Bdellovibrio bacteriovorus str. Tiberius: one gene and its partners. The protein of the gene in region 2 interacts with the protein of the main gene of each other region in a pairwise test. Links are inferred from orthologs where the notes say so. Each region holds a gene or a part of one and is shown on either strand. Other genes may lie near its edges.

Evidence for each region.
Region 1: the proteins of BDT_RS15760 (region 2) and BDT_RS16420 interact in binary tests that used the Escherichia coli proteins (3 or more experiments, as listed by UniProt). The link is inferred for Bdellovibrio bacteriovorus str. Tiberius from one-to-one orthologs.
Region 3: the proteins of BDT_RS15760 (region 2) and mtgA interact in binary tests that used the Escherichia coli proteins (3 or more experiments, as listed by UniProt). The link is inferred for Bdellovibrio bacteriovorus str. Tiberius from one-to-one orthologs.

What each region holds. Positions count from the first base shown.
Region 1 is NC_019567.1:3,475,054-3,484,701, forward strand. The notes cover bases 2,413-5,356. They hold BDT_RS16420 (transglycosylase domain-containing protein), read left to right. Parts: upstream 2,413-2,713; coding sequence 2,714-4,999; downstream 5,000-5,356. Other genes in these bases: BDT_RS19435 (hypothetical protein), read left to right, coding at 2,413-2,661; BDT_RS16425 (DUF6279 family lipoprotein), read left to right, coding at 5,054-5,356. Also shown: BDT_RS16400 (hypothetical protein), read right to left, coding at 1-346; BDT_RS16405 (hypothetical protein), read right to left, coding at 521-1,930; BDT_RS18995 (co-chaperone GroES), read right to left, coding at 1,941-2,408; more of BDT_RS19435, read left to right, coding at 2,389-2,412; more of BDT_RS16425, read left to right, coding at 5,357-5,890; BDT_RS16430 (MBL fold metallo-hydrolase), read right to left, coding at 5,907-6,848; BDT_RS16435 (2Fe-2S iron-sulfur cluster binding domain-containing protein), read right to left, coding at 6,934-7,194; BDT_RS16440 (hypothetical protein), read left to right, coding at 7,411-9,384; BDT_RS16445 (TolB protein), read right to left, coding at 9,445-9,648. UniProt on the Escherichia coli protein: Cell wall formation. Synthesis of cross-linked peptidoglycan from the lipid intermediates.
Region 2 is NC_019567.1:3,331,846-3,341,489, forward strand. Bases 6,705-9,644 are described here. They hold BDT_RS15760 (penicillin-binding transpeptidase domain-containing protein), read right to left. Parts: upstream 9,196-9,644; coding sequence 7,213-9,195; downstream 6,705-7,212. Other genes in these bases: BDT_RS15755 (penicillin-binding transpeptidase domain-containing protein), read left to right, coding at 6,705-7,184; BDT_RS15765 (hypothetical protein), read right to left, coding at 9,197-9,532; rsmH (16S rRNA (cytosine(1402)-N(4))-methyltransferase RsmH), read right to left, coding at 9,513-9,644. Outside these bases: BDT_RS15730 (LamG domain-containing protein), read left to right, coding at 1-1,422; BDT_RS15735 (hypothetical protein), read left to right, coding at 1,474-3,216; BDT_RS15740 (Crp/Fnr family transcriptional regulator), read left to right, coding at 3,339-3,785; BDT_RS15745 (UDP-2,3-diacylglucosamine diphosphatase), read left to right, coding at 3,782-4,537; BDT_RS15750 (RecQ family ATP-dependent DNA helicase), read right to left, coding at 4,544-6,136; more of BDT_RS15755, read left to right, coding at 6,330-6,704. UniProt on the Escherichia coli protein: Essential cell division protein that catalyzes cross-linking of the peptidoglycan cell wall at the division septum. Required for localization of FtsN.
Region 3 is NC_019567.1:2,937,158-2,946,692, forward strand. What follows is about bases 4,265-7,095. They hold mtgA (monofunctional biosynthetic peptidoglycan transglycosylase), read right to left. Parts: upstream 6,141-7,095; coding sequence 5,388-6,140; downstream 4,265-5,387. Other genes in these bases: BDT_RS13975 (AlkZ-related protein), read right to left, coding at 4,265-4,897; BDT_RS13980 (hypothetical protein), read right to left, coding at 4,907-5,314; gloA (lactoylglutathione lyase), read right to left, coding at 6,145-6,654; BDT_RS13995 (ATP-binding protein), read left to right, coding at 6,775-7,095. Also shown: multidrug transporter subunit MdtD, read right to left, coding at 1-635; BDT_RS13960 (ATP-binding protein), read right to left, coding at 682-2,346; ybaK (Cys-tRNA(Pro) deacylase), read right to left, coding at 2,470-2,964; BDT_RS13970 (CapA family protein), read right to left, coding at 2,998-4,143; more of BDT_RS13975, read right to left, coding at 4,229-4,264; more of BDT_RS13995, read left to right, coding at 7,096-9,414; BDT_RS14000 (DUF4360 domain-containing protein), read left to right, coding at 9,522-9,535. UniProt on the Escherichia coli protein: Peptidoglycan polymerase that catalyzes glycan chain elongation from lipid-linked precursors. May play a role in peptidoglycan assembly during cell division in collaboration with other cell division proteins.

The DNA of each region.
Region 1 (9,648 bases), 140 kb from region 2 along the record:
GTTCACCCGGACGAAGAGTCGTCAGATAGGTACGGAAGTATCTGATTTTAGCTTTTTGAAAAACGTCGGATCGCTGCATGCCGAAGCGGTAGTCGCCTTCAAGTCTCCAGACCGGTTTGGACCAGCCCTGTTCGGTGATAATTTCGGCTCTTTGAATGCGGGCCCCATTGGGGTTCATGACCTGAACCATGACTTCCTGATATTCGGCTTTGCTATTACGCAAAATAATCTGCTGGAAGGTCGGCTGATTAGCAAAGATAGTTTCGTAGGCCACTTCGGTCCAGGCTTGGGCGGCAGGAGCTGCCAACAACAAAACAGTCGCGATGGATCCAAAGAACGCTTTCATAGAACCTCCGATTTCGGTTGCAGACCTGATATTACAAATCCCCGGAGCGTTGTCTATGATGTTTTAAGGCAAAAAAAATCCCGGGGGACTTTCGCCCCCCGGGCCCTGCTCACCACCAAACAAGATGTTTCAAGTAGTCATCAAGCTGTCGTACAAGTTGCAATCGTGCTGTAATCAAAAGCTGATGGCGGCTTTAGATGCAAATCCAAATGTAAACCCGTTATCCAGGTTTCCGTCTGCTCCAGACCCGTTTTTCCAAGCTTCGCCTGGGAACAGAAGACCGACCTGATTCACCCACTGAATTTTATCACTGTGTTTGTAAACCACGTCGATATCCCATTCTAGGCCCAGATCTTTTGTAGAATCAACAGAAGAATTCTGGGTCTGCATCAATTGTGCATAAACCAGAGTGTTGCGAAGGTCGACTCTTTCGGACCAAGCATAGTTCACGGATGGAGCAAGGTAAATTGCGTTGCTCACGTATTCATCATCCGCAGAATTTCCAACAGTCAGGTTCGGATTGGAACGATAAGCGTTGGTATTCAGGAAGTCTTTCATGCCCAAACGATGATTGAACAACAACATCGCCACATCATAGTTCTGATTGAAGGCATAACCACCGAAACCGGAAGAACCACCGTCTTCACCCGTCGCCATACCGGCACGAACTCTGTAATCCCATTTGGATTCTTTAGCTGGAACTTCGAATTCCAAAGCCACACCGAAACCATTCAAGGACACAGAATCACCACCTGCGGTCAAAACACCTGTTTCACCGCTCTGGAAACCGGCTTCCAATTTGAAACCAAAGGAATCAAAACCGCGTCCAAACACCACGTTGGTGCGCTGAACGTTCATGCTTTCACCAACAGTCGCGCCTGCTCCACCGATAGCTTCAACCTGATCCGGAGTTTGGTAACCCAAAGCCTCTTTCACACCTTTGGAAGTTTCCTGATAAACGCCCAAAGTGGTTTTGTTTTCTGCATTTTCATACTGAAGGTGCAAACCCATTGTGGAGATAGAACCACCCTGACCGTAGCCAGTGGACTGTTTGCGGCCCAAGGACGGCATGAAGAACCAGTCACCCACCACGATTTTGTAACCCACGATATCGCGAGTGTCATACCAGTGGTCGAACAGACCTTTGCCGGCATTGTAAGTCATACCCAAACCGAACTCAAACGGAGCACGACCCACAACCAAAGCGCCGTATTCCTGGTTCACAGTCAGATAAAGCTGGCTGACACGAACATTGGTGGAACCTTGGTTCGTGGAAGAAGCCGCAGCCGTGTTGGAGTTCAAACCCCAGATTTCACCCAGCTGAGAATTTGGATAATCCGCGCTGTTCAGGATATCAAAACGGGAAACAACGTTCACACCGTCTGCCGCGATCACAGTCGGGCTCAGATAAAGATAGTTGGTGCCGTAAGCTTTTCTTTCCGTCGGAGAACCCAAAGACGGACGATCAATCTCAGTCCATTCAAAACGGTAACCACCGCTCCAATCCAAAGACAGGGCGTGAGCCGCCGGAGTCGCCAATGCGACAGAAAGACCCAATGCTTTCAAAAAGTTCTTTTTCAACATCTTTATTCCTTTACTTGGAAACCACGCCCATCACATCCGCTTCACGCAGAATAATGAGGTCTTCATTTTGAATTTTGATTTTAGAACCGGCATATTCAGAGAACACAACTTTGTCCCCGACTTGCACATCCATCGGACGCACATGGCCTTTTTTATTCATGTGCCCGCGTCCAACAGCCACAACGAAACCTTGCATGTTCCCGGAAGTGTCAGCCACAGAGTCAGGAATATACAAACCACCCGCGGTCATTTTTTCGGCACCAGAAACCTGAACCATCAGACGGTCGTCCAATGGAGTGACAAAGCCACTCAAATCCAGTTTTTTAACAGGGGCAGATTCACGCACCAAGTGAGCGGTCGGCATAGCAACCTTTGGAGCTGCTGCTTTAGCTGGTTTCGCTGCCGCCTTTTTTGCCGCAGGTTTGCCAGCTTTCACAGCCTTTTTAGCGACCGGCTTTTTGGCAACGGCCTTTTTCACAGCCGGCTTCTTCACAGCAGCTTTTTTTGCTGGTGCTTTAGCAGCCGTTTTCTTGGCAGGAGCTTTCTTTTTTGCGGGAGCTGGTTTTTTAGCGGCTTTTGCAGGAGATTTTTTTACACCGCTTTTTTTGACGGCCTTTTTAACGACCTTTTTTACACTGGCTTTTTTAGCAGAAGATTTCTTCTTAGCCACAAACAATCCTTTCACAAAGGCAACTTATGAAAAACATTTTCAAAGGTTGTTCACCGAGTGAGTTTCGTACTACTCTGTCATCTATGATTCGACCACGATTAAAGACTATTTTATTGGCTTTTACAATCCTTCTGACGCTTGTAATCATCTGCGGGCTTGGCATTGGCGCTTATTCGTACTTTGCGCTCGAGAAAGAACTGACTGCCAAACTGGAATCGAAAAAGTTCATCGTTCCGACTGAATTTTACGCAGCTCCACCGACTTTCCAGACACACAGTCTGATCCAGATCTCTGACATCGAGAAACAGCTTCTGCGTCAGAACTATCGCCGTCGCGAGTTCGATCAACGACTGCTGTCCGGAGATTACTTTATTGCCACACGCGAGCAGTGCGCCGCCCGTCTGCAGGTGGGTTTGGATGAAAATCAGGACGCTTGCATCGGCTGGGTCACGCAAGACACCCGCACTCAGGACGTGGACAGCTCCATTCAGATTCTGGTGGTGCAAAAAGACCGTTTGATTTCCCGCATCTTCAAGGGCGCCCCCTTTGAAGAAGTGCAAGAGGCCGTCAGCGAGGCTCCCCTTCTTGCTCAATATATCGGCAACGAACCGCTGATGCAAAAAACTGTCACTCTGGGTGAAGTACCACCGATGTGTTCCAATGCAGTGATGTCCATCGAAGACGCCCAGTTCCTGGAACATGGCGGAGTCAGCTTCAAAGGCATCTTCCGCGCCCTGGTAAAAAACGTCACTTCCGGTCGCCGGGCCCAAGGGGGCAGCACCATCACTCAGCAACTGGTGAAGAACTATTTCCTGACCAGCGAAAGAACCCTGAAAAGAAAGTATCAGGAATTCATCATGTCCGTGCTGCTGGAGTCCCGCTTCAGCAAAGACCAGATTCTGGAAACTTATCTGAACGTGATCTATCTGGGCCAAAACGGCGCCTTCCAAGTGCGGGGTTACGGTGCGGCCGCTCGCTACTATTTTGGCAAAGAACTGACCGATCTGAATATCAGCGAATGCGCGCTGATGGCGGCGATCGTGAACAGCCCGGGTCTTTACAATCCATTCAAAAAGCCTGAAAACGCCGAGCGCCGCCGCAATCTGGTGCTCACGAAAATGAAGGGCCTGGATTACATCTCTCAGGCACAGTTTGACGAAGCCGATCGCCAGCCACTTCCGGGCGCCCCGCGAACGATTGCTTCCGAAACAGCACCGTACTATCTGGATGCAGTTCGCAAGCAACTGACGACTCAGGGACTAAGCCCCGATGGATTGAAAATCTATACCGGTCTTGATCTGGAAGCACAGGAAACCGCGCAGAATTCTTTGCGTGGCCATCTGGAAAACCTGGAGAAAAACAACAAACACATCTCGGGCCTGAAAGCCAAAGGTCATTCCCTGGAAGGCACCGTTCTGGTCGGCAACAATCAGACAGGCTTGGTCAGCGTGGTTGTCGGCGGCCGAAACTTCCGCATGACCCAGTTTAATCGCGCCATCGATGGTCACCGCCAGATCGGCTCGATCATGAAGCCCTTCGTTTACCTGACGGCCCTGCTGAACAAAACCGAAACCGGCGAGCCTTATACCCCGGTGACTTTGCTGAACGATGAAAAGTTCACTTACAAGTATGAAGGTCAGGCCTGGTCCCCGGAAAACTATGGCAAGAAATTTTTCGGCACAGTTCCGATGTTCTATGCATTGAAAAATTCCCTGAACGCTGCCACTGCCAGCCTGGGACTGGCGGTAGGCTTGGGGAACGTCATTGATGTGACCCATGAAATGGGTGTGACTTCGCAGCTTAAATCTTTCCCGGCGATGACTTTGGGTGCGTTTGAAATGTATCCGAAAGAGGTTTTGCAAAGCTATATGACCCTGGCAGCTATGGGGCAAAAGCCAGCACTGTCCTTTATCAGACGCGCTTTAAATTCGGACAACGTGGAAGTCTTCGTGCACGATCCCCGTCCGACAGCGACCGTCGATCCTGCCGCAGTGGCGAGTCTGGTCAGCATGATGAAACAAACCATTTTGTCAGGCACGGCTCGTTCGATCACTCTGAATGGATTCTTCAATCCGGCAGCGGGCAAAACCGGCACCACCAGTGACAACAAGGATGCGTGGTTTGCGGGCTTTACTCCTTATCTGACCACCGTAGTGTGGGTCGGTTATGACAACAATCTTCCGCACAAGCTGACTGGTTCTAACGGAGCGGTCCCGGTGTGGACTCAGTTCATGAAAAAGATCGGCACCCGGTTCCCGGCAGATGACTTCCCATGGCCGGAAAACACGGAAAAAGTGATGCTGGATCAAAAGACTCTTGAGGCTTTAAATGCCTACAAGGAAGGTGACCCAACTCAAGTGGAACTCGTGTTTGACAAGGCGAAATCCCCCGACCTTTGATCTGAAAACCGCTCCCAGCGCGGCTAACACGGCTTCGTCTGATAGAATTGATGAATGAACAAATTTCTTTTCATCATTCTGTCTGCCGGATCTGCAACCCTGACGGGTTGCAATCATTTTGGTATCGCATTCAAGTGGGCTGACACCTACATTGCTTCAAAGGTTGATGACTATTTTGATATTTCAAGTTCACAAAGCCGGGACCTTAAAAACGGCGTGCAGAAGGATCTTGGTGAAATCAAATCCGAGGTTCTGCCCCAATGGATCGCACGACTCAAAGGACTTCAGAAAGAGGTGCAAAAAGGGACTTTAGATTCATCCCGCACCAGCTTCTATTTTGATCTTTTCCTGAGGGATGTTGAACAGATCAACGCCCGCTTTGCCGGCACCGCCGGACGCTTCCTTTCCTCGACAGAACCCAGGCAGTTAGCCACCTTCGCGCGGGAATTTGAAAAGAAAACCCAAGCCGATCTGGATAAGTTCCATCAGACTTCCAAATACCGCAAAGAAATGCGCAACAAGTACACCGAATACTTTGAAATGTTCCTGGGTTCACTGACCTCAGAACAAGAAGACATGATCAATGCCCACCTGGATTCATCACCCTTTCCCGGTGAACTAAAGGCGCGAAACAAAGCCCACATCCTGACCCGTTATCAGCAGCTGATGACCACCCCTGAAGCCAAAAGAGAGTTCTTAAAAACCTATTACAACAACCCAGCCGCCATGGATCTGCCCGAATATCAAACGGCCTTCAGCGAATATAAACAGCAGCTGCAAAAGCTGGTGATCGCGGTTCTGGGGTCGATGGACCTGAAACAGAAAAAGAATCTGATTGAAAATCTGAATGAGAAAACAGCACAGTTGGAAAAAATAGCAAAGGCGGGTTGAACCCCGCCTTTTTTAATTAAAGTTTGATTTCCATGCCTTCGTGGGCAAAGTCCCACTCCACCGGCGGAAGTGAGTTCTGGTTCGCCGAGGCGAAACGCTGCCGGGATTCATAGTATTCCCGCGTCTGACGTTTCAGCTCCTGAACATGTTCAATGCGTGCCCCCGGATCATGGTGGGCAAACATGACTTTCTGAATGCCTTCACGAATGGCGATATCCAAACCCACCTGTGCGGCACTATGCCCCCAGTTGGCTTTTTCCGCCAGTTCTGGCAGCGTGTATTGCGCATCGAAGTACATCAGGTTCACGTTCTGATAAAGCGGCAGATCTTCACCCAGCTCTTCGCGGGTGATACGCGTGCCCTCGGTATCCACACAGTGAGCATAAGCCTTGCCACCACATTCCACTTTCAGGCCCCAGCAAGGATCCGGATGATCCAGCTTGTACGGCGTGATCGTCATGTCATCCAACTGATACGGCTTGCGCGGTTCCATCACATGGAAGTGGATCTTGGCTTTCAAAGCTTCAAACGGCACCGGGAAATACGGACGCTGGAAGATCCCGCGGATCAGCTTTTCCAGTTCCGGTTGCACGGCATAGTAATGCACTTCACAGCCCGGGATAAAGTTCGGCGTAAAGAAGGGCAGACCGATCACATGATCCCAGTGGAAGTGAGTCATGAAGATATGGAACGGGCCCTTACCGCGACCGGTGGTGCCGGTCATGATACGTTCGCTCAAGTTGCGAATACCGCTGCCACCATCAAGGATCAATTGTCCTTTGGGGCTTTGGATTTCCACGCAGGTCGTGGCAGCACCATAGCCGCCCACCTGAGGCACATCCAAACTTTGAATATAGCGGGAAATCTGGGATGGATCGCGATAGCCAGCCGAGAAGAAGTTCCTTAGAACCCCTTCAACATGATAAGTCCAATCCGTGGGTGGAGGTGCAGATGGCAAAGAGCCTCGGACTCCCCAAAATTTTACCGTGAGCGACATATATGGAACAGGATGAACTGTTTAGAAACACGAATCAATCTACATATTATTGGGTCGGGCTTTTGTCATAATTCACAATCACAAATTCAGACGATGGTACAGCCTGACAGGTGCGAACAACTCGACTTACCTCTTTATTTTCAGAGGTGAACCCCTGTTCAATCAGAGCTTCGCAGGTCCCGCAGTTCCCTTCCATACAGGAGTACGGTGGATTCAAACGGGCGATCAAAGCCACATCCAGAAGTGTGCGTCCAGATTCTGCTTCGACTTCATATTCGCGACCATTGAGGATGTATTTAACCTTCATTCTGTCATCACATCATCGCGGGGGCTGTACCGCCAAATACTTTCTACTGCTAAGCGGTATTTACCGGTAATTAGGCCCATTAGAGTTTTTACTTTGTGTTTTGAAAGATTCTTTACTACCACTCTTGCCGGGTTGTAACGTGCCCCGAAGTTACGGAACTCGCAGAGCGGCATAGATGACCGCTGTTTAATTCAAGGATGTATGTAAGGAGAGCTTATGATGCTCAAAAAACGTGTTGTGACTGCCGCTTTGGCCGCAGCCCTTTCACTGATGATCGCTTCCCCAGCTCAAGCTGGTTGGGAAGTTCTTAAACCTGCCAATGCCTGGGAAAAAATCAAAAAACAGGTCGCAAAACAGGAAATCAGCGGCAGCCTGACCCTGGTCAATGCAGATATCATCGACGGTATCTCCACTTCCCTGCGCTACAAAATCGAATCTGAACCGTCCTATGTTGACGGCTACTACACTCGTATCGACAAATATATCATGGATTTCGGCGTCGACATCGGCGACCTGATCAATGATATGGACAGCCCGGTCAGCTTTGGTATCAACAAAGGCACTGAAATCATCTTTGCCCGTCAGTTCAAAAACCAAAAAGACTCTTTGCTGACTTTGCCATACACAATGAGAAACCTGCCTTTGACAGCAGAAAAAGCCATCACCCGACTGGTGCCTGGCGATTTCGTGGCATTTGAAGGCAAAATCAGTCTGATCCTTTCTTTGGGCTACGACACCCTGAAAGGTTCTTTCGAGGCGGGCGCATCCACTCACGCATACCTGTCCGGCAACTTCATGGTTCATCTGTTCCGTATGGCCGACAATAAAATGCGCGTGAAGCTGATCGCCGTTCGCGGCGAAGGCGTCGGTGCCAATGCCGGTGTTGAAGTGGAAGACCTGGAAGTTCTGGGTGTGAACCTGATCGACAACCGCATCGAAAAATGGCTGAACTTCGTTCCATTGAAAGCCAGCGCTGGTTTGGGGAAAAACGACGTGATCATGCTGGATTACGTGTTTGACCTGGACAACGCGCAAGCGGCTCAGGCCTACGACGGTCTGATGCAGAACAAAGTGATGTTCAAGGATGTTAAAATCCTGAATCCTCTGGCATCCCGCAAAGATCTTCAGAATCAGCTGTTGGCTGACCTGACGGATGTTGAAGCCATCACGATGGAAGACGCACAAGCTCCGGCTCAGCAGCGTCGTATCGACCGCGTATTCAAAGGTTCTTCTGAAGGCGTGTTCCGCGATGCGAAGACCAAGTTTTCTTTGAGCCTGCTGAAGTTCGAGGCCGGCCGTGCTTACGGTGAAAACAAGGTTCTTTCCTTCGACAAGAAAGATCAGGAAAGACATTTCCTGCTGGATACTTTCTCCAAATACAAAAAGTCCAAAATTCTGTTTGGCCTGTTCGGTGAAGAAACTTTGGCAACTTCCAACTTGCTGTTCACTTCCAACAGCAGATGGGCGCCTCAGCGTTTCGTGACCCTGACTTCCAGCAACGAAATGAAAATGCGTGACGTTTCCCCTCGTGATTTCCGCGAGATCCAAAAGATCGTTCAGGAAACCATCGGCCTGCAGGAATACAACAAAGTTCCTTGGCACCTGTGGACCTTTGAAAACGGCAAGATCGTGAATGGTTACTTCAAACAGGAAGTCTTCTTCAATCCGGATGCTTTGGCTTACCTGCCATACATGACGAAAGAAGCCTTTGTAGCGAAGTTCAAAGCATACATCGCTACCAAAAGCCGTCCTCGTTCCACACCGATCATCGGTGGCCTGATCCCGCCTAAAGGTGCGATTGGCAACTGGATGGCAGCGTTCACGGGCGACATCAAGCGCATCGCAGAGCGCCTGCAGATCATCATCAATCCGGCGACCACAGTTGAAAAACGCTTCGAGGCGTTTGAAGACCTGCAGGAAATCGGCATCTGGCGCGAACGTGGCGTGGGCTTCCTGATGTCCCTGGTCCCAGAGACTTCCCAGCACCAGTTGATGCGTTATGAAATGGTGTTGTCTGCAAAAGGCACCACACCAATCCAGTACAGCTTCGGCACATTTGCGGAAGAAAGCCTGTACCGTTCACTGATGTACATCCAGAACATCATCCACAACCGCAGCTTCGACCTGCGTTTGTTCTCTGACGACGCTGGTGAGTACCGCACTCACACCAAACCAGCTCCATTGATGTAGTTGATTGGTAAAACCAGAATTTCAAGAGTCCCGGGTTGTGAAAGCAATCCGGGATTTTTTTTAGAATGTATCGACGAAGACTTCCAGAGTCTGGGAATTGTAGGCGTCACTGGTGAACAGAACCCGGTTGGAGGTCGCCATGACGCTGTTCCAGACCCCGGTATTCCCCTGCAGCCCCGGCATGTGATTCTTCAATCCCGTACCATCACCTTTGACTGAATAAAGACTCAGAACCCCGTCCTTGTCGTTGTCCGCGCGGAAGAA
Region 2 (9,644 bases):
AACAAAACGGCGAACTGGCCGGCTTTGACCACGGCAGACTCGATTGATCTGTCAGGCTTAAGTGAAGTCACCCCTTGGCGCAATGACGGGGTTTCATTGAAAAATGCCCTGCACTTTGATGCTCTTCATGACGATCAGGGTTTGCCGTTAAGTGTTGCCAATCTGGGAACGACTCAAGATCTGCGCCTGTCCTATTGGTTCAAACGCGACAACGCCGACAGCAAAACGGCCGTGCTGGCCAATCACGCCAATGGCACTTTGCAAAGCCGCCATTGGATCGGTGTTATTTCCAGCAGCTATACGGATGGCGGATCAGAAGTCGTTTGTGATGATCCGAATGCAGCCAACGGCGGATGGATGTTCGTAACGACCCAAGTGACTGCTGGCAAGCTGAAGACTTTCGTCAGCGGCCGCGAAGTGTGCAGTCAGAATCTGCCGGCGACGTACAATTTTTCTTCGCCCTTAAGACTGGCGCCCCGGGTTCAGACCTTTTTCCCGTTCGCGGGCCAGATGTCTGAAATTGCCGGCTACACCCAGTCCACCCCGACCGAAATCTTTCATGATTTCACCGCAACGGCGGAACGCTATCGTCCGGTGAAAGTGGGCGCCATTACCTCCAGTGATTTGGTTTTGCACTGGGATGCCGCCAATGCTGATCGCGGCATGGCACCTTCAGCAAGCGCACCGGGTTGGTTGGGTTGGTTTGATCTGGCTCCGAAAGCTTTGACCAAGATCATGGGCGGATTTGATGGCAATGCCTCTTCAGGCTTTGTGACTCCAACCGCCGCGACGGCCCACATGCAGTTTGATGGTGTTGATGACTACATTCAGGTGACTTCGCAAGCGGACCTTGCAGCCCTGGGCCCGGCGTGGACCATTGAAGCGTGGTTGCAACCCGGAGCCGCCTTGGGCGTGGACAACAACTTCCCGCCAAATGACGTGCGCCACGATTTGTTTAAGACCATCTTTGAAAAAGCGCAGTACGACAATGGCAACAAGCTTTCCCATGGCCTGGGTCTGCGTCTTGGAAAAAACAATACCGTCGACGCTTTTTACGTGAACAACTATGGTTCGACCGACACCGTCTATGGCGGAATCAGCCTGAATGCCAATCAGTGGTATCACGTTGCTGTCAGCTTTGACAAAGCCACATCAACATTAAAAAGTTATGTCAACGGCGCGCTTGAAAGCTCCAAAGTCGTCAATATCAAGCAGGACTCCAACAACGTGGCCCAAAGCGATGGCGATGTTATTGGCGGAATGTCTGATGGCTTTGTCGGAATTCCTTTTGACGTCGATGGCCGCCGCCGCTTCAACGGAAAGCTGGCAGTGTTGCGCGTTTACCAGAAATCCTTGGCAGACAGCGCCTTGAAAGCCCACTGCCTTGCGCAGAAAGACCGCTACGGCGTGACCTGCGACTGATCCTTCCCAATTGCAACGTGACAACAGGAACGCATGAGTCAATATAAGTGCATGAGACAGCTCATCCTTATTTCTCTGCTATTGCTTTCAAGCCTGGCCTTTGCTCACCGTCTGGTGCTGGAAGATCCGTCGGAAGTTCAATCTCTCGAAGAAGGTGACTTCAACCTGGGGGCCGTTTTATTCCGTCTTCCCGGCGCCGATAATAAAAAACTGCTGAAGCACCCCGCTTACAATTCTTTGGTGACTGATCTTGAAAAAGACCTGGAGGCCCTAAAAACACAGGATTCCAAACTGGGCGTGGGCATGAACTATGTTCATCGCCTGTTTGATATTCGCTGGTTGAAGTCACCGGCGGCAAAATTTGAACTGGTGGGTGTCGTCAACCGCATGGATCGCACCGTGTTCAATCCCGGCACCTGCGGCGAAGTCCGTTTGATCTATCGCCTGTCCTATGCAAAAACTCAGAATCAAACTTTGATTCAGTCCCGTTTGCCGATGACCCTGAATGCCGTCTTTAAACTTCCAGCCACACCCCTCTGTCAGGCCGTCGCCAAACAATGGTCCTCTCAGCAAAAACCTCCGCTGAAATCCTGGGTGACACTGGCGAATCTGAAATCTCTGGAAGTCAATTTGCAGGCCGTGCGCTGGCCGTCGACGATTCGTGGGGATATGGGTGGCCATGCTGAATATTTCCTGCGAGTGTACCGCCTTAAAAACAATTCTTTCGTGCCGACGGCGATGGAAAACACCCCGGACGTGGCCCGTCTGCAAAATGATTCTGCTTTGCGCGCGGAACTGCTGGCTTGGATTTCGACCCCGGAAAACATCAAGGCGCTGGATGCCGGAACTTTAAATATTCCAGAAAAGTTTCTGACTACCAAAAGTTCTTCCTTTGCTTTGCACGGGATGAACCGTCTGGCCAACCGTCCGTTTGATCAGATATTCAAAAAAGACGACTTTAAAAATCTGAAACTGACGGATCTGGAAAACATCTATGGGCCATCCTCGTTCCGTCGCCGATTGAATGATCTTTCGTGCGCAGGCTGCCACCAAGGGCGTACGATTGCGGGCTTCCATTTTCTGGGTAAAGATCCTGAATCCACGATCTTTGCCAATTCCATTTTTTCCTCCCAATCCCCGCACATGATGCAGGAACAAAAGCGCCGTCAGGTTTATTTCCAAAATATCTTCCAGGGAAAGACGCCTGACAGCTCCCGTCCGTTCTCGGAACGCGATCCCCAAACCCCGGGGCCCATGAATGCCCACTGTGGCCTGCCGGGTTCGGAATACCAGGCTTGGACCTGTGCTGCGGGTTTAAAGTGTGTGGCCGTGGTAAATCCTGAAACCTCCAAAGAAATCGGCGAATGTCTGCCGGAACAACCGGTGGCGGGCAATCCTTGCGAACCCGGAACAATCACACAAACCGCGCACTCGCACAAAGATCAGATGAAAGCCTCTGCTCGCACAGCGTGTGCCGGTCATCAGGTCTGCCAAACCACGAAGGTCGGATTCCCGGGTGGAATGTGCTCAGGTGGTTGCGAGAATCTGAGGCCGGGTGAAGCTTGCGGCGCGATCGCGATTCTTCAAGGATTCAATGACTGTCTGGCACGCAATCGTCCGTTCGGAGAATGCCTGGCGCAAAACACTCGGCCCGCGGGACTGCAAGCCTGTGACGACAACACATCCTGCCGTGCCGACTACATCTGTAACAAGACCCAGTCCGGAAAAGGCGTCTGCATTCCACCTTACTTCCTGTTCCAGCTGCGCGTGGACGGCCATCCCAAACCAATCTAAGTTTCTTTTCACAGACGAAGGGCCCATTGCGGCCCCACTGTCTGCACCCTCTTGCGGTACCTACGACCAGACCGATTCTTGCTCGGTGGAATGGTCAAAAATCCTTGATAACCTATGACCCTATGTTCAATTCAAAGGCTTCCAAGGGCAAAAAATTTATCGACCAGCAGGTCATCAAGCTGGCCGACGGCGAAATCCTTTTCCGCGAAGGGGATCTGAGCCGCGAAATGTACATCGTGCAAAAAGGCGCCGTCGAAGTCTTTAAAAGAGTCGACGGCCAAACGATGATTTTAAGTCGCATCGACCGCGGCAGCATGGTGGGCGAAATGTCTTTGCTGGAATCCCTGCCAAGATCCGCCTCTGCACAGGCCGTGGGTGAAACCACCCTGCTGATGTTTGATCCGGGAAGTTTTTTACTGAAAATCCGTCGTGATCCGACATTTGCTTTTGAGCTGATGAAACAACTGAGCGGTCGCATCCGTCAGACCAATGAAAAATTGATCACACTGATGGCGGCAGAACAATTTTCAAAAAATGCTCTGCAAGAAATCACGGAATCCTCTTTATGATTATTGATGTCACCACCGAAAAGATGGTGGTCATTTCAGATCTGCATTTGGGAAATCCCTTTTCCGAAGCCAAAAAATCCCTGATCGAATTTCTGTACTGGGCAGCAGAAAACAAATATGACGTCTGCATCAACGGCGACGGACTTGAGATTGCGCAGGTGTCCTTTCGTAAAATGGCCGAAGACGTACCCGAAGTCTTTCGTGCCGTGAAAGCTATCACCAAAGCCGGCAACCGCGTGTTCTATGTCGTCGGCAATCATGACATTGTTCTGGAAAATTTTCTGGAAGACTGGGGTCCTTTGACCCTGGCGCCATTTTTAAATGTTAAGTGTGGCAAACAGCGCATTCGCATCGAACACGGACACCTGTATGACCCGTTCTTTGTAAAGCGCCCGGATCTGTACGAATTTTTGACCTGGTTGGGTGGATTTGCCCTGATGGTCAGTCCCCGAATTTATAAAGCCTGGATCAAGTTTGAAGAATTGAAATCCCGCCTGCGCCGACGCTTCCGTGGCAGCAGCGAAGTCCCGTGCCTGCCCGGGGAACATCCGGATTTTGTGATTGCCGCCGAAGAAATCTGCTCGCGTGGCTTTGATGCCATTATCTTTGGCCATACCCACCATCCCGGCACCATTGATCTTCCTCAAGGAAGATACTTCAACAGCGGCTCCTGGATGATTTCACCAACCTATATTGGCATCACAAATCAAGATGTGGTTCTGAGTCAGTTTGAAGCTGACAAGGGTCTTTAGCCGCCTTTAACGGCGGCGCGTAGGATCGCCCAGTTCCGCCAGAATATCCCAGCCGAACTTTTCAAGTTTGGAATCCCCGATGCCATAGATGTTTTTCATTTCATCCAGGGTGCGTGGATTTTTAACCGCCAGTTGTCTCAGGGTCAGATCACCAAAGACCACAAAGGCTGGCACGTCGAGCTCTTTCGCTTTCTCGCGTCTCCAGCGCTTCAAAAGCTCCATGCGTTTTTCCTGAATCTCATCCAGCACGATATCATCGGTGTTGGTGATTTTCTTGGATTTACTCGAAGCTTTTTTCAGCTTGGTCACAACCTGATCCATCTTCGCCAGCGGAGTCACAGACTTCTGGATACGACGGGCTGATTTCGGGTCACAGCTGTCGCAGTGACCACAGCGCTCGATACGCTGGGAATCCTTGTAGTAGGTCAGAATCTCGGCGTGACGGCATTCGCCACCTTCCGAGTAGTTCACCAGGGCGTCCAGGTTTCTCCAGCGCGCGTCTTTGATTTCATCCGGCGCTTCAGAGCTGTGAATAAAGAACGACTGAAGTCCTTTGTCTTTCTTGGAATACAAAGTCAGACAGGTGGAATGCTCGCCATCGCGGCCCGCACGGCCCATTTCCTGATAAAGAGCATCGATATTCGCCGGGATCTGGAAATGCACCACCAGGCGCACATCCGGCTGGTCGATCCCCATGCCGAAAGCATTGGTCGCGACCAGAATACGCAGGTCCCCTTTGGCATAAGCTTCCTGAGTGCTGGTGCGAACATCTGAAGTCAGACCCGCATGGTAATAGCCCACACTTTTTCCGAACTTCTTTTGCAGGAAGGAGGCGATGCTTTCAGTCACCTTGCGGGTGCCACAGTAAACGATGATGCGGCCTTCAGGTGTTTGTTTGATACTTTGAAGCAGCAACAGCATCTTTACGTCTTCGTCTTCACACAGCTCAACTTGATAGTAAAGATTGGAACGATAGAATCCGTGAACCATGCGTTCAGGCTTTTGCAGTTTCAGGTGTTTGGAAATATCATCCAGTACCGTCGGCGTTGCTGAAGCTGTCAGGGCCAGCACCGGAACATCCGGGCACAGTTTTTTCAAAACATTCAGCTGTGCATATTCTTCGCGGAAGTCATGCCCCCATTGAGACACGCAGTGAGCTTCATCAATCGCAAAAAGACCCACCTGGCGGTTTTGCACCCAGCGATGAAAGCCCTCTTTCTGGGCGCGCTCCGGGGATAGATACAAAACGAATGCGCCACCTTTGTTGATTTCGGCAAACACTTCACGTTTGTCGTCATCACTTTGTCCGGAATGAAGGGCGCCCGCCGGAATGCCATAACGGCGCAACGACGCCACCTGATCCTTCATCAAAGCAATCAATGGGGAAATAACAATGACAAGTTTTTGCGTGGCTACGGCGGGATACTGATAACAAAGAGATTTGCCGCCTCCGGTGGGAAGGACAGCCAGAACATCACGGCCGCCCATCACCGACTCGATGATCTCTTGTTGCCCGCGTCGGAAACCGGAAAGATTGAAGTATTTTTTAAGGTGGTTTTCCTGCGGGCTGACGGCGATTTCCATAAACGACACTTTCATTCAAAGACCCCCTGATTTCAACAAGATTGCACGGCTTCTTGTGCTGCCGCGCAAACAGGCAGCAAATACAAGACAATGCTCTAAGTGCTCTAAATTCCAAGGGAGTTCCCGGTCGTTTCCGAATTCCAGTCAGAAAGATTTTGCAAGACCCGCCAGGTGATTTATGCGAACCTATAAATTCGAAGGAGTTTTTATGAAGGCACTCTCATTTCTAACGATTCCTGCGCTGCTGCTGGGTTGTTCCTCCCCTGCCCCGAAAGAGGCTCCAGCCAAGGAAACAGCGCCGGTCGCAGCCGATCCTTATCCGGACAAGGCCGTCTGTTTTTTGCTGATTGATGCACAAACCGGCCAGATTCAGAAGTCCGTCAATGAAGAAAACTGTCAGGTGCAGCGTCCGGCGTGTTCGACTTTCAAGGTTCCCTTGGCGGTAATGGGCTTTGATTCCGGGCTGTTGAAGAATGAAAATACAAAATATAAATGGAACGGCAAAAAGCACTCCATCCCCGAGTGGAACAAAGATCAGACGGCCGCTTCATGGATGAAAAACTCGACGGTTTGGTATTCTCAGGTATTGACCGGCAAAATGGGCTTCCAGAAACTGCAAAGCTATCTGCGCAAGTTTGATTACGGCAATCAGGATATTTCTGGCGGCATCAAGACCGCGTGGCTGACTCCGGCTTCATTCACTCCGGATGAAAAGGGATTCTCTCTGCGAATTTCCGGATTTGAGCAGACTGACTTCCTGAAAAAGCTTCTGGCCGACAAACTGCCTGCGACCAAGCGTTCACAAGAGCTGACAAAGAAAATCATGTTCCTGGAAAAAACCCCGAAGGGTTATGATTTCAGCGGGAAAACCGGCTCAGGTTATACAGATGCAACTTTAAAAAGACGTATCGGCTGGTTCGTGGGATTCATCAAAACACCTGATCGTCAGTATGTCTTTGCAACAAACTACATCGACACCGTGGACGTGGAAAATGCCGAATTCGGCAGCCGCCTCGCCAAACAACTAACCATCAATCTGCTAAAAGAAGAAAACCTCTGGTAAGAAAAAAGGCACCTTCCGGTGCCTTTTTCTATTTCATGATGACGGTGATTTCTTTGCTTTCTGGGACTTGCGAACCTGGGATCGGGAAGACTTCGCTGACAGTGCCCTGCCCTACGAACTTCACCTTCAGATCCTGACCGCTGACTTTGCGAAGAACTTCGCGGGTGGTCAGGTTCATCAGATTTGGAACAGTGTCGTCAGTCTCAATGTTCGTGACTTTGTCCAGTTCGTTCGCGGTCAGCAGCGTTCTTGGAGCTTCAGCTTTTTTGACCACTTTCGGTTCGGAAGCCACTCGGCGGACTTTCGGATTTACTGTGGATTCTTCAGCCAGCTGCAAAGGAGCAATCCCTTCTTTGCGAACCGCATAAGATGCGATTCTTGAGAACACCGGAGCTGCCACCGTCGCCGCATAATAAGATTTGCGCGGGGAATCCACCGCCACATAGATCACAAATTTCGGATCATTGGCTGGAATGAAACCACCGAAGCTGGAGATATATGCGCCACGAAGGTAACCACGGCCATTCGGATTTACTTTTTGGGCAGTTCCTGTTTTACCCGCCACCATGAAGCCATCGACACGGGCATTGCCGCCAGTACCGCCCTTGGTGGTCACACCCAAAAGCATCGCGCGCATTTGTGCGGCTTGCTCCGGGGAAAGAATGCGGCGAATGGGTTTTGGCTGAACTTCAACCAGCTCGCCCGTTTCAGCATCACGCATACTTTGTACAATGTACGGAGTATTCAAAACTCCACCGTTGGCAATCGCCGCAAAAGCATTGGCAATCTGCAAAGGTGTCGTGGAAATCCCGTGACCGAAAGAGATATTGGAAAGCAAGTGCTGTCTCCAAGGAAGCCCCTGCACCATACCGCGGGCTTCACCCGGCAGATCCACACCCAAGCGCTGACCAAATCCGAAATCAAGCAAGCCCTGGCGCAAACGCTCCTGGCCCATCTTGAAAGCAATCTTGGTCGTACCGACGTTGGAAGACACAGCCAGAATCTCGGAAACAGTCAGGTCCTCGAACTTCTCTCTGGTTTCGGCTTCTTTGATGATGCGGTCGCCAACTTTAAAACTGCCTTTTTCACAATAGAACTTTGTATTGGGCTGGATCAGACCGTCACGCAAAGCTGCGGCGATCACAAAAGCCTTCATCGTGGAACCCGGTTCAAACGCATCGGTCACAATTTTATTACGACGATATTCTGATGGAGCCTTGGCCGCTTTGTTCACGTCAAAAGTGGGAGCAGAAGCCAGGGCAAGAACTTTGGAAGTCTTCGCATCCAGAATCACACCCACTGCATGGTCGGCTTCGAACTGGGAAACCGCATTGGCAAGTTCGCTTTCAAGGCGGTACTGCAAATCGGAATCCACGGTCAGCTTCAGCTCCGTCCCTTCCGGGTTTTCAATGAACATCAAACCATCATTGATCAGCGGACGGCCGCGGGCATCGCGCTTGACCAGAACTTTCTTTTTATTCCCGGTCAAAGCCTGATTGTAACCCAGTTCAAGACCTTCAAGCCCCTGACCTTCACTGCCCAGGAAACCCAGGGTTTGCGCCAGCAGGGTTTCGTTCGGATAAACGCGGCGCCACTCTTCAACGAATGAAAGACCACGGATGTCCCAGGATTTGATTTCGTCGGCTTTATCCTGTTCCAGCATACGCTGAATCCAAACGAAGCGGCGGTTGCCGTCTTTGATTTTCGCATAAACGGATTCAGGCGACTGATTTAGAACTTTCGCCAGCTTCCGGGCCACCTGTTTGCGGTTTTCCAGAAGTTTCGGATCGGCATACAGCGAATAAGCCGCAGCGGACATAGCCAGGTCACGGCCATTGCTGTCAACAATCGCCCCACGGCGTGCTGGCAAAGACACCTTGGTTTGGAACTGACGGTTTTGCAAAGCATTCAAACGGTCGTTGGGAAGAAATTGAAGATAGGCGGCGCGCATCGCCAAAGCGGACCACAACACCAGAATTCCGACGAAGATGACAACAATACGTGATTTCAACTTACAGATCCTTTTTTGCGATGCCTTTTTCAGCCACAGTATTCATCTCGGAAGCCAACGGGCCCGTCAGATGAATGATCTGATTGGCCTGAACTTTTTTAAGCGTGAATTTTTGCTGTGCCACGGAATCCAAAAGCTGGGGACGCGTGACTTTTGCCAAAGAGATTTCCTTGGTGCGTTTTTCTTCCCAGACTTTTTTGTGTTCGCGGGTCAGCTTTAGAACGCTGTAACCCATACGGCGCTCTTCCATCTGCAGGAACACGATTGAAAACAAAGTAAAGATGACAATAAGAATACTGAAGAAAGGTTTAAGCTGCTTAAAGTTTTGTGAGCTCATCCTGAGCACTCCTCTCGAATATTCTCAGCTTCGCAGAGCGGGAGCGAGAATTTCTGTCACACTCTTCCTGAGTGGGAACAATTACTTTCTTAGTCACCGTGCGGCCCAGATC
Region 3 (9,535 bases), 400 kb from region 2 along the record:
AAAGCCAAAAGCACATAACCTGAAATATCAAAGCGCGATGCCTTGGCACCGCGAATATCCGGCATCAGCTTATAGGTTGCCCAACAACCCACAAGCCCCACCGGGATATTGATCAGAAATATCCAGTGCCATGAAGCATACTCCACCAACCACCCACCAAGCGTGGGACCGATCAAAGGCCCAATCAGGCCGGGAATGGTGACAAAACTGATGGCTTGCAAAAACTTATCCGCCGGGAACGCACGAAGCACCGCCAGACGTCCTACCGGAAGCAGCAACGCCCCACCCGCCCCTTGCAGCACGCGTGAAATCACCAGTTGCGGTAACGTTTGAGAAAACGCACAACACAAAGATCCCAAGGTGAAAACCAGGATCGCGCCCAGATAAACCTTCTTGGTTCCAAAGCGGTCGGTGATCCATCCCGATGAGGGAATCAACAATGCAATTGTCAGGGAGTAAGCAATCACCACGGATTGCATGTAAAGGGGGCTTTCCCCCAGACTCTTCGCCATCCCCGGCAGTGCGGTGTTAACGATGGTGGAATCCAGGGTCTCCATGAAGAAACCAATGGCGACCAGCCACAGTAAAAGATTTTGGGATCGTTCGTCTGAATTCGCTGAAGCAGCAGAGGCCATAAAAACTCGATTTCTATGATTCCCCTGATCTTACAGCAAGTGCGTGTCAGCCACAATCACTGCGCGAATGCGTATAGTTCGCACTGTTAAGTTCCACCAGACTGCGAATCAACTGAGGCACGGCAAAAGGTTTCCCCATAAAAGAGTCAAACCCTTCGCCCAAGGCCTTGGTTTCGCTGCCTTTATCCACAAACGCCGTCAGGGCAATCATCGGAACCTGTCGGGAAAAGCGTGTTTCCCCGGCGCGTATCCGATGCGCGAAGGAAAACCCATCTTCACCGGGCATACTCAGATCACACACAATCAGATCGAACACTCCTTGAGACAGCAGGGCTTCCTCGACCGAATCTGCCGCCACAACATCTGCGCCGTTGATTCTTAAGACCGTTTCCATCACCTGAAGTGAGTCTTTATCATCATCCACCACCAGAATATGAGCCCCTTGCAAAGGTTTGGTGTTGCGCGATGGCGCCATCGTGGCCGCCTCATTGACGATTTCACCCTGCTTGTTCCAGGCGGGAATTGAAAATGAGAACTCCGAGCCTTTGCCTGTGCCCTCGCTGCGCGCGATGATCGTGCCTTGATGCGCTTCCACCAAGTGTCGGGAAATTGAAAGCCCTAAACCCAAACCGCCAAATTTTCGCGTGGTCGAACCATCGGCCTGACGGAATCTTTCAAAAGCCTGGGGAATGAAGTCTGCATCCATCCCCACGCCTTCATCTTTCACCGACACGGAAAAGCTTGGCCCCTGACGAATCACGGCCACTTCAATGCGGCTTTTGGCGTGTGAAAATTTGATGGCATTGATCAGCAGATTATTGACGATTTGCTTCAGACGCTCGACATCCCCTTGAATCATGGCGGTCGCAACACCTTTGACGATCTCGATATGGATGTCCTTTTTTTCGGCCATCAGCCGAACGGCATCCACGGCCTGATTTACCACATCAACCAGATCGACCGGATGTTTTTCCATGTGAAAACGTCCCAGCAGAATGCGGGATGAATCCAGCAGGTCCTCGATAATGCGGGTCTGATTGCGCGCATTGCGTTCGATGGTTTCAAGACCCAGTCGCGCATCCTTGTCCCCGGGACTTGCCTCCAGCAGAATTTCGGCCCAGCCCATAATGGAATTCAAAGGTGTGCGCAGTTCGTGGGACACGGTCATCAGGAACTCATCTTTGGAGCGATTGGCTTCTTTCAGTTCTTCAATGCGTTTTTGCAGATCATTATAGTTGTTCAGATTCTCGATACTGACCGAAACCGAATCTGCCAAAGCTCGCAACAGTTCGCGCTGCTCGTCGGTGGGAACTCTTTGGTCTTTCCAGTAGGTGCCGATAGCCCCGATGGGGGCTTCCCGTCGAATGGGGGTCATCATCATGCTTTTAACAAAGGTCGGACGATAGGCGTCCCAGGGAACGCGTTCGTCGCGATAGATGTCTTCGATGATCACCGTTTCTTTGTGCAGCATGGCCCAGCCAGAAACGCAGGATTCCAGCGGAAAGCGCTGCCCCTTCCACAAGGGACTGATGGCGTCCTCATCGGCATAGAAACAGAAATCCCCGTCTTTTAAAACAAACGTGGCTCCGTCTGCATCGGCAATCACCCGAGCCGCGGTCCGCACCAGCTTTGTGATTTCATCCAAAGACCGGGTCGCAGACAAGTTCTGAATCACTTCCACAAGCTTTCTTACACCGCCCTCATAGGACATGAAACCTCCGAACAAGCGCTGGTTTCAGCCTATGTGGGTTCAAAAAATTGTCCATCAAAGACAATCTTGAGAATCTTGAAGATGTAAACAAACAAGAAAACAGCTATTCAAAGGCCATTGTAATCAAGAAGCTTTAACACCAACCTGCACCAACGTGGGCTGCAAAAGCCGTTGCACTTCCTGGGGCTTCATTGAAACCAGGAATCCGCGCTTGCCCCCGTTGATGAATATCAGATCCAGATCCAGAATGGTTTTTTCCATATACACCGGCATCTCGCGCTTGGTTCCAAAAGGCGACGTGCCACCCACCTGATAACCCGAATGGCGGTCCGCCACTTCCGGCTTGCAAGGTGAAATCGTTTTCACACCCAGTTCGCGCGCCAGTTGTTTGGTGGAAACCTGCAGATCCCCATGCATCAGAACCACAAGGGGTTCTTTCTTTTCATTTTCCATAATCAGGGTTTTGATCACATGATGCTCGGGCACACCGAGCTCTTTTGAAGAGTGAGACGTTCCGCCTTTTTCTTCATAGGGAAAAAGATGTCCGGTGTACTGCACGTCATGCTTCTGCAGTTCACGAATGGCCAGAGTCACGGGGAATTTGTCTTTGTCGCTCATGGATTTAAGTGTAACCCCGAAGGACGGTGCAAATCATTCACTTTTCGTGCACAGATGAGTCATCAGGTCCCCGGCAACATCCAAGCGACGCTCTTGACCGTACATACTTGCAACGTGATCAAAAACCGCCTGATTTTTCGTGACCGGATAAATCTCGGTACCGTCGCGATATGTCGGTGTGTAAGAAGCACCAAAGATCTTCACCCGCCCCCCGGTTCGGGCCAGCCCCAGATAAACCACCAACCCGGTTTTGCGAGCCAGGCCTGCCTGGCCTGCCACAAAGTTCCCCAGTGAATATGCCACCAAAGTTTCACGCCCGTCTTTGGTGACATATTTTTCCCACGGCTGCAGCACGTGGGGATGCGAACCAATGATCGCTGTCACGCCAGCGTCAAGATAACGTCGCGCAAAGGCTTTCTGACGTGAATCCGGAGAATGCTTGTATTCCTGCCCCCAGTGCGGCAGCAGAATCAGCGCATCAACACTGGAATCCGCGGTGATGCTTTTAATCAGATCAACCATCTTGTCCGGATTCTTATAACAGAACAGCACCTGATCTTTGCTGTCGTTGTGACCGTTGCTCATTTCTGTACAGCCCAAAAAGGCCACGCGGAAGCCTTCGATAGAAACAATCTGATGAAAAGCTCCGCTGCGTTCTGATGACATGCGAATTCCCACCGTGGGAATTCCGACATTGCGTGCGGCCCGGATGGTTTTATCAATTCCCAGCCAACTGCGATCCAGCGAATGATTATTGGCCACCGTCAAAAGATCGTAACCCGAACGATACAGATCCGACAAAATGCGCGGATGATAGTTAAAGGAAAAATTAGACCCCGAATACACGACCTCGTCATAGATGAAACCAACGTCCCCGTGATCCTTGCCCCGCTTGTCGACCCCCAGGGCCGCAGGGCCTTCCAGATTCCCGACTGAAAAATGGGCTTTCATCATCAAGGGGTCCGTGCGCCGCCAGATCTGATTGAAATGCTGAGTGCCGTTGACGACCGCCCGGTACAAGGCTTCATGCACCAGAATGTCGCCCACAAAGGACAGACCTATGCGGTCCTGCCCTTGCTGACACTCGGTTTGAAACCTGACTTGCGGGGCCGCCAGCGCGCCTGAGGTGTGAATGAAAAGAACCGAAATCAAAAGAAGAATGAAGTGATGTCTTTGCATGACATCACTTTTTACTGATTTTAAAACGGAGGCAAAAGAGGGCTGCGGGTTCTGAAGAAATACAGCGCTGGCAACAGGCAGGAAACTAAAGCTGAGAGCTGCTTTTCACCATCTTCTGCGCGTATTTGAAAAACGGATTGTCAGAGCCCAGCTTGTTTTCCAAAAAAGCTTCCGCCTTGTCTGGATTGATGCTTTGGGATTGCAGCCACAGGTCTTCAAACAGATTTTGGGCCGCGGCCATATTCAACGACGGGAAGCTGGAATCCTGCACTTCTCCATAACCCACCACAAACAGATAGTTCCACAGGGGCTTCATCGCCCGATTGTAATGGCTTTCCATCAATTTGCCCTGCCAGCCCAGGTTTTCCTTGATCACCTTGGTTGATTGCGGGGAATCCAGTAAAAAACTGTCCAGAGCTTCCTGACTGGAACGCGGCAACTGAATGCGCCCCTGTGAGCTTCCCAGATACGCCAGCATATTCAGATAAACTTCTTTCGAGAAAAAAGTCGCGCGGTTGCGGAACCACTTGGCATAGATGACTTCTTCACTGCGCGAAAGCTCTTCACGCAAAACCCACATTTCCACCACGCGGTTGTCACCATCCTGGTCCCATTCCCAGCGCATTTTCGTGCGCGGGTAAAGTTCGGACCACAGACTGGCGGGCTCTTTGCGGTTTTCCAGCGGATACACCAACAGGCATCCGCGTTCGTTGATTGCCTTTATCATCTGGGCTTTTTTCTTGGTTGAACTCATGGGGAAATTCTAGTCTGCCAAAGCGTCCGGCGCAACCCTGGCTTCGAAGGCCGGGGCCCCCGCCTCCAGCCACGCTTTCAGCAGTTCATACTGACGCACGGTCAGCATGCCCCCCAAAGGCATGCGCTTTTCGACGATGGCGGCCTGATAAATTCTGGCGGCATTGAAGCTGGCCTCTGCATAGGAATCCAAAGCAACGCCCCCGCGGGTGACTCCAAACAGATGACTGTGACAGCGATAACAGCTGACAGAGAAAACCTCGGCATCCACATTCGGGTAGTGCAGCTCTTGCGGGTCCACGGGCTTTTGCGGATTGGTGTCCGGATCCTTCGAACTGTCCCCGCCGGAAGAGATCGCTCCGCAGGCAACCAGTCCCAGTGTCAGCAGCAAAAGCACATACCGGACAAGATGGTGCATAAATCCCCTTCTGACTTAGTCAAAGTCTTGGGGATTTTACTGATGAAGGCAATCTGTCCTTCGACGCTGGATTTTAGTTGGCGGATTCGTCTTCTTCGCTGTCAAACTTCAGATCCAGGAAGTCCAGCACAGAAGCATCGGCCGCTTTGGGAATGGCCGGAGCCACACGATTCAAAATGCGGCGCTGACGGCCGACAACATAGTTGGAAGGGCGATCAATACGGAAGCGGCGGGGATTTGGCAACACCGCCGCAATCAAAGACGCCTGATACGGATTGATGTTGCGGGCACTGCGCTTGAAGTATTTCTGTGAAGCCGCTTCGACTCCGTAAACTCCGGGGCCCAGCTCGATCACATTCAGATAAACTTCCATGATGCGTTCTTTGGGCCAGGTGAATTCAATCAGAATGGTAAAGTAAGCTTCAAAACCTTTGCGAACCCAGTCACGCTGAGGCCACAAAAACACATTCTTGGCCGTCTGCTGAGTGATGGTGCTGGCACCTTTTTTACGCTTGTGGGTTTTGTTGTACTTCATCGCCTTTTCAATGGCGTCAAAGTCAAAACCGTTATGTTCAAAGAAGCGATAGTCCTCGGCCTTCAGCACAGCCTTTTGAACAGAGGGCGAAATCTCTTCCAGCGGAACCCAGTCCTTGTGAATGCCGACAAACTCTTCACCCCACACCGAACTGACCGAACGAATCACCATCAGTGGCGTCAACGGCACCGGAACGAAGCGATACAGCAAAACGAATCCCAGAGTGCTCACCAAAAAAAGCAGCACTGCTTTCAAGATCCATTTTCTAAGAGTTTGCCAACGATTGCGCATGTTTTTACAGAAGACCTGGTTGAACCACCTCAATCCAATATTGATCCGGATCTTTGACAAAAGCGATGTTTTTCATACCGCCCTCTCCCAGACGTTTTTGGAAGTTCACACCCAGGGATTCAAAGCGGGCACAGGCCTGCTGAATGTCCGGGACTGAAATACAGATATGACCAAAACCGCGAGGCTCGGTGTTGCCGTTATGGTACGGCGTGGTTTCCTGCTCTTCGGTGCCCCAGTTGTGGGTCAGTTCAAGGACTGCTTCCCGACCAAAGGCATAACGGGCATTGGCTTCATTATCGGTGGGAACATTGGTGCCTTCCGGAACATATGCCAGGAAGAACAAGGAAAACTTCCACTCTGCAAAATCAAGCTTTCGTACCAGTGTCATCCCTAAAACGCGGGTATAGAAATCCAACGAAGCTTTAGGGTCTTTGATCCTAAGCATGGTGTGGTTGAAAACGTATTGCTGTGTTTCTTTGTCGGGGCTTGCGCACACCCCAGGGATGTTTGACATGGAATTCTCCTAACCGTGGTCTATTCATAACACGCTTTTGACAACAGTTCAAAAAGGCATTTGGTAGAGGGTAAATAGGTATAGATTGTTTCCCCTCTGGAACATCGTTAAAATGGACTTATGTTCCACCGACTTTTAAAGACCTGGGCCTTTCAGACCTTTCTTATTTTCGTTCTGTATTATCTGACAGGACGACTGGGGCTTTTGCTGGCTTTGCCACCGGGTTATGCGTCATTGGTTTGGCCCCCATTTGGTATCAGTATCGCAGCGCTGTTGCTTTTTGGAGTCAACCGCTGGCCCGGGGTTCTGATTGGCGCCTTTCTGGTCAATGCCCGCCACCTGGAAAGTATTTCAAATCTGCTGCTGCCACTGGGGATTTCAGCAGGAAACACGCTTTCAGTCATCATCGCCGCTCTGCTAATCCGACGTTTTCTCCATTTCCCAAAACGCTTCTATCTTGAACGCGAAGTGATTCTGTTCCTGTTCTTATCCGGGCCCGTTGCGGCTTTGTTCAGCGCCGGCTGGGGTGTCGGACTGCTGTATTTCAACGACCTGTTGTCGCAGAAAAATATTCTGATGAACTGGATTCACTGGTTCGTCGGCGATGCCATTGGGGGCCTGATCTTTGCTCCGCTGGCTTTGATGTTTTCAACCCAGTCGCGCCGCTACTGGCTTAAATCTGTCACCAAAGTTCTGGTGCCGGTGTGCGTGGCGTTTGCGCTGATTCTGTCTGCCTCTCAGTACCTGACCCACTCGGAGCAGGAAAAGCAGGCTGGCGAATTCACGCGCAAGGCCGAGTTCACGTTCAATGTTCTGGAAAAGGACTTTAACGGCAACATCGACATGCTGATTTCACTGAAGAGCTTTTTCGACAGCTCAACCACCGTGACCCGTCAGGAGTTCCGTGAATTTGCCACAACCCTGCATTCGCGCCGTCCCGAGGTTCAGGCACTGGCCTGGATTCCTTACGACCGCACCCAGCCTGAAAAATTTCGCATCGAATACATCGAACCCAGCGCACTGAACAGCAAGATCCTGGGTTATGACTTTGGCACTCATCCGGATCGCAATGCCCTGCTAAAAAAGGCACTGGATAAAAAACGCATCATCACCTCCAGCCCGCTGGAGCTGAATGAATTCAATCACCCGGCCCGCGGCATCTATCTGTTTCTGGCCATTGGCCGCCCTGAAGGAGTGCTGCTGGAGGTTTTGCGCCTGGATGGTATTCTGCGGGACCTGACCGATGTTCTGAATGATCCCAGCTATCGTGTTTTGATCGAAGACGTCACCAATACTTCAGCCCGTGAACTGATGGTCGACACCCTCACGGACACCGCAAACGACTTCCATGCGGACTTCAAATGGAGTTCCCATCTGGAGGTCGGCGACAGGCAGTGGGAAATCACGGTTCAACAGGACACGTCCCTGCGCCAGGGTTCGGCATTTAATGCCGCCGTGTTTTTGCTGACCTCGCTGATATTTGTGTTTTTGATCTGCGCCCTGCTGCTGACCATCGCCAACCGCATCATCACGGTGGAGGAAATCGTTGATGAAAAAACCCAGCACTTGATTGATCTGAATGTGCAGCTGAAAAAGGCGTCAGAAACAAAATCCGAGTTTCTGGCCAACATGAGCCACGAAATCCGCACTCCGCTGAACGTGATCGTCGGCATGTCTGACCTGCTGGAAGAATCCCCGCTGAATGATGATCAGAAGCACTATGTGGAGATTTCCAAAAAAGCCGGCCACAATCTTTTAAGCATCATCAACGACATTCTGGATATTTCAAAAATCGAAGCCGGCCTGGTGACACTTGAAAAAACCGAAGTTGATCTGCACAGTCTGGTGGCCGACATCACCGAGATGTTTGAACTGAAGGCCCGCGAAAAAAATCTGGAACTGACTGTTTATCTCAGCGAGGACACCCACAGTATTTTCATGGGTGACCCGACCCGCATCCGCCAGGTGCTTTCAAATCTGATCAGCAACTCTTTGAAGTTCACCACGGACGGTTCAATCCGGGTGGAGCTGATGAAGAACCAGACCGAACTGGACGGCAATCTGATTTTCCATGTCAGTGACACCGGCATTGGCATTCCGCGCGACAAGATCCCACAACTGTTCCAGCCGTTCACCCAAGCCGACTCAACTATCACCCGCAAGTTTGGCGGCACGGGTCTGGGGCTTTCTATCTCGAAACGACTGGTGAAGATGATGAATGGTGACATCACCATTGAAAGTGAACTGCACCGCGGAAGCCGTTTTTCATTCAGCCTGGAACTGCCTTGGCTGCGCGATGTGCAGGAAGAAATGCAAAGTCCGTCCGAAGACAGTGGCCCGGCATCCACCGGAACCCCAACGACGCTGGAACCTTTGTCCATTCTTATAGTGGATGACACCGATGACAACCGTCTGCTGATCAAGGCTTACTTGAAAAACACCCCTCACCAGATCACCGAGGCCAGCAACGGACGCCAGGCTTTGGAGCTGGCACAAAAGCAGCGCTTTGATCTTATATTGATGGATATGCAGATGCCGGTGATGGATGGTTTTACCGCCACCCAGAAGATCCGCAAGTGGGAACAAGAACACAAACAACCGCCTACGACTATCTGGGCACTCACCGCCTTTGCCTTGAAAAATGAAATTGATCGCAGTCTTTCCGTTGGTTGCAATTTGCATCTGATCAAACCCCTGCGTAAAGCCGACCTGCTAAATCATATTCAAAAACTGAGCGAAGAACGACACCAGTCTCGCTAGTGCGTCATGACAGAGGTGGAGCCACGCTGCCACCGAAAGCGCTGGCCCGGCCCTTGCTATATGGATTCCCAGGTGACCGATGTCACCAGTTTCTGGGGGGAAACATTATGATCTGGCGGGG